Regions from separate parts of the Siminovitchia sediminis genome, predicted to be linked through region 2. Evidence: a T-box and tRNA genes for the amino acid it is inferred to sense, from the RefSeq annotation. Region 2 holds a T-box; the other holds one or more tRNA genes.
What was found. A T-box is a leader RNA that pairs with one kind of tRNA and senses whether it is charged. The one in region 2 lies ahead of ACFSCZ_RS02325 (valine--tRNA ligase), so its partner is inferred to be a tRNA-Val.
Positions count from the first base shown of each region.

Region 1: it encodes a tRNA-Val, which carries the amino acid that the T-box ahead of ACFSCZ_RS02325 (valine--tRNA ligase) is inferred to sense. The anticodon was not compared.

Region 1 is NZ_JBHUEO010000121.1:61,353-63,603, forward strand. It holds gene ACFSCZ_RS19450 (hypothetical protein) at 1-8, opposite strand, end outside; gene ACFSCZ_RS19455 (YjcZ family sporulation protein) at 242-337, opposite strand; tRNA gene ACFSCZ_RS19460 (tRNA-Glu) at 565-639, shown strand; tRNA gene ACFSCZ_RS19465 (tRNA-Val) at 875-950, shown strand; tRNA gene ACFSCZ_RS19470 (tRNA-Thr) at 969-1,044, shown strand; tRNA gene ACFSCZ_RS19475 (tRNA-Tyr) at 1,067-1,151, shown strand; tRNA gene ACFSCZ_RS19480 (tRNA-Gln) at 1,219-1,293, shown strand; tRNA gene ACFSCZ_RS19485 (tRNA-Lys) at 1,295-1,367, shown strand; tRNA gene ACFSCZ_RS19490 (tRNA-Ala) at 1,390-1,462, shown strand; gene rocF (arginase) at 1,839-2,251, shown strand, end outside.
Region 2 is NZ_JBHUEO010000004.1:192,601-194,851, reverse strand. It holds gene ysxE (spore coat protein YsxE) at 1-664, shown strand, start outside; gene ACFSCZ_RS02330 (hypothetical protein) at 679-870, opposite strand; T-box leader at 1,005-1,230, shown strand; gene ACFSCZ_RS02325 (valine--tRNA ligase) at 1,274-2,251, shown strand, end outside.

The DNA.
Region 1 (2,251 bases), on a different contig from region 2:
ATTTTCATAATTAGAACCTCCAAAACCATGTCCAAATTATGCCGGCCAATTTTTTGTTTTACATTAAGTTAAATTTGTGTATAATAACTTCAGGATATGATTAAATAAACCGTCCGACACTCATTTGATCTACGTTAACTCATACATTGAGCCCATCATGGGAAGGGTTCAAGCCCGGCTGGAAGCTTAGAGACAGGCAGAGGGCTCCCGTCGATGCGGGAGCCCTGATTAATATAAATTTTTACCAGCCATAACCAACATATGCAGATCCAACGATGATTAAGAGGATAAACAACACAACAATCAGCGCAAATCCTGCACCATAACCCGCACTCATATATAAGGCACCTCCCTGATTTGGTAGGATTGATTAACATTTTATGAAGGAGCCAGCCTTAAGTGCAGATCAGACAAAATTTGATAGGAAAATGTGCGAATACCCAGTTGGAAAGTGCTTGAAACTTAGGGAATTACCCGTCAATCTGAAAAACCTCGAAATTTATCAAAATATGTGTTGACAAGTTGGTTGGCATTCACTATACTCTTTATTGTGCTTAAAAAAATGGCCCCTTGGTCAAGCGGTTAAGACACCGCCCTTTCACGGCGGTAACACGGGTTCGAATCCCGTAGGGGTCACCATTCTTACTTTTTAATGATGAAGCATCACAAAGCTCCGCTCACCTTAAAATTGGGAGGAGCGAGCAGAACAAGGAAGCGATGGAGAGAGGGAAGGAGCGTACATTAGTACGTGACTGACCGAGCGAATGAAGCTGACGCAGTTATGCGAAGCTCATCACAATTTTATAAAGGATGGTATGCTAAGGGCGCCTTATTACGTCCTGCGCAACGCATGCACTGGTACATCCTGTATGTCGGAGGATTAGCTCAGCTGGGAGAGCACCTGCCTTACAAGCAGGGGGTCGGCGGTTCGAACCCGTCATCCTCCACCATTTATATAAATATGGTATGCCGGCCTAGCTCAATTGGTAGAGCAACTGACTTGTAATCAGTAGGTTGGGGGTTCAAGTCCTCTGGCCGGCACCATTTTTTATTTTGCCAATTTTGAGGTGGGGTAGCGAAGTGGCTAAACGCGGCGGACTGTAAATCCGCTCCCTCCGGGTTCGGCGGTTCGAATCCGTCCCCCACCACCATTTTTTTACATAAATAGGAATGTTCATGAGAATTACGGGTAATATACTTAATGTGTTTTTAGATTGATGGGCTATAGCCAAGCGGTAAGGCAACGGACTTTGACTCCGTGATTCGCTGGTTCGAATCCAGCTAGCCCAGCCAAGAGCCATTAGCTCAGTTGGTAGAGCATCTGACTTTTAATCAGAGGGTCGCAGGTTCGAATCCTGCATGGCTCATTTTTTTATTTTATATATTGACGGGGCCTTAGCTCAGCTGGGAGAGCGCCTGCTTTGCACGCAGGAGGTCAGCGGTTCGATCCCGCTAGGCTCCATTCATTGAAAACCTTGCTTTTTTGCAAGGTTTTTTTATTGGCGCGCGCCCGGCAAGCCGTTAATTGCTGGTTGGTGGAAGTCCAACCTGAGTAAGTGCCAAGACGCTCAGTAGCTGACAGGCAACTAGTGGAGAAATCCTAAGGTTCAAGCCCTGAGATAAAGTAACTCCCTCAAAAGAGAAGGAATGGCCGCAAGGCAGCATCAACGTGACCGAAGAACCAGCATTAAAAGAGAAAGAATGGTCGCCAAGGGAAGTTCAACGAGCACGAACAAGCTGCGCCTTCTGCATATATATTCACTTTTATGTCCAGTTGAGTCATAGGCCGCTCTAAAGATAGAATAAATGCAGAGAAGAGAGAAAGAAGGAGCGAGCTTATGAGGAAGAAACTGTCGATTGTTGGCGTCCCCATGGATCTGGGGCAGTTACGAAGAGGCGTGGATATGGGACCGAGTGCCATGAGGTACGCAGATGCCGTCAAACGGTTGGAGCGCCTTGGTTATGAGGTAGAAGATTTGGGTGATATTACAATTCAAATTATAAAAGATGATAAAAATATGCAGCCCTCCCTAAGAAACTTTAAATCTATTATAAAAGCTGCTTCCCGCTTGGCAGATTGTGTGGATTCCATTATACAAAAAGACAGATTTCCCCTGGTACTTGGGGGTGACCACAGCATTGCCATTGGAACACTGGCCGGTACAGCCAAGCATTATAAGAAACTCGGTGTCATTTGGTTTGATGCCCATGGTGATTTAAACACTGATGAGACTTCTCCATCAGGAAATAT
Region 2 (2,251 bases):
CATATCAGAGAGTGAGAGAAAAGAGCATTTTGATAGAACAGCGGCCCGCTGGGAAAAGGAAAAAGAAGCTCTGGAGCAATATATTGAACGTGCAGAACAGAATGTCTATATGTCGCCGTTCCAGCTCCTGTTTTGTATGCTCTATCATGAAATTGCACTGGCTCAGAATTATTCCATACGCAAACTGCATGAGTGGTTTGAAGTGACAAAAGAACAGACAAAAGGCAGAAGTGTGATTGTTCATGGAAAAGTCTCATCGGACCATTTTTTATATGATGAAAACGGGAAGGGGTATTTTATCAATTTTGAATCTACCCGGACAGCATCTCCCATTCAGGATCTGCTTCCATTCCTATCCAGATCGTTGAGCACGTATCCCAACAAATTTCATGAAGGGCTGGAATGGCTGTCCATTTATTTAAAATACTTTCCATTTCAGAAAGAGGAAATGTTATTGTTTTTGGGATATTTGGCACATCCGGAAGGTGCCATTCATGTAGTGGATCAATATTTCTCTGCCGGTAAAAAGAAAAATGAATATCAGTTTGTTCGAGAACTGCAAAAACAATACTGGTATTTGAAAAATACCGAGTACTTAGTGATGAATATTGAACAAATGGAGCAGCAGAAAAGCGAAGAGAACGAACCTCCCCCTTCCGGTTAATATAGGAAGGGTATTTATATAATTTCATAATGGTAGGCAAGTGCCAAAGCAATAAAAATGGTTAACAGTAATACATCAATGGTGGAAGGGAATAAAACAGTCCGTATTGCTTGGAAAATGGTAAAAGGAATAATCAGCTGCCTGCACGCATCTTTAAACGTTCTGACCCAGGAGCGAAATGTATATTGGTTAAATTTTCTTTTCATTTCCAACCCTCCTCAACAGAGCTTCCTTTGATAAACTATGTAAGACTGGGCTGTTCTGTGCCTCGCAACTTTTTAGCCGATCGATTTGACTTCACATAAAAATTTTCATACTATATAAAATAGATGAATGACAATGATATGCGAAGATAGGGAAGAGTATGTTGTCATCCGCTTTCAGAGAGGGAAATGATTGCTGTGAATTTCCTAAGCCGGAACAACGGAAAGTCGCCCTTGAGCAGTTTTCGTGAACATTAAAAGTAGCGAAAGCCGGAGAAGATCCGTTAACCCATTTAAGTGCCAGGCTTTCAGTCAGCCTGTGAAAAAAGGTGGTACCGCGAATGAGCTCCCTTCGTCCTTTTCAACGAAGGGGGCTTTTTATTTTGTTTAATGAGGAGGATTTTTCATGGATAACAACCGTATTGACATGCCAACGAAGTACGATCCCATTCAAATTGAAAAAAACAGATACGCATGGTGGATTGAGGGGAAATATTTCGAGCCGAAAAATAATCCCGACCAGGAGCCATATACCATTGTGATTCCGCCGCCCAATGTAACGGGCAGGCTTCATTTGGGGCATGCGTGGGACACCACTCTCCAAGATATTTTAACCCGTATGAAAAGAATGCAGGGGTATGATGTATTATGGCTTCCGGGAATGGATCACGCAGGAATCGCCACCCAGGCAAAGGTGGAAGAACAGCTTCGCAAAGAAGGAAAAAGCCGCTATGACCTCGGACGGGAGACATTTCTCGAACAAACATGGGAATGGAAAGAGGAGTATGCGGATTTCATTCGTAAACAGTGGGCGAAGCTTGGATTGGGATTGGATTACACCCGCGAGCGTTTCACATTGGACGATGGGCTTTCCAAAGCAGTTCGCGAGGTATTCGTCCGTCTTTATAATGAAGGACTTATTTATCGCGGTGAATATATCATTAACTGGGATCCGGCTACAAAAACGGCCCTGTCTGATATAGAGGTTGTTTATAAAGATGTCCAAGGCGCTTTCTATCATATGAGGTACCCGTTGGCGGACGGCAGCGGCTCTATTGAGATTGCGACCACACGTCCCGAAACCATGCTTGGTGATACAGCTGTTGCTGTGCATCCAGATGATGAGCGCTATCAACATCTGATTGGAAAAACAGTCATTTTGCCGATTGTCGGCAGGGAAATTCCGATTGTCGCAGATGATTATGTGGACATGGAGTTTGGTTCCGGAGCCGTTAAAATTACACCGGCCCATGATCCAAATGACTTTGAAATTGGGAACAGGCATAACCTGGAACGCGTACTGGTCATGAATGAAGACGGGACGATGAATGAAAAAGCAGGCAAGTATAACGGTATGGACCGATTTGAGTGCAGAAAGCAAATT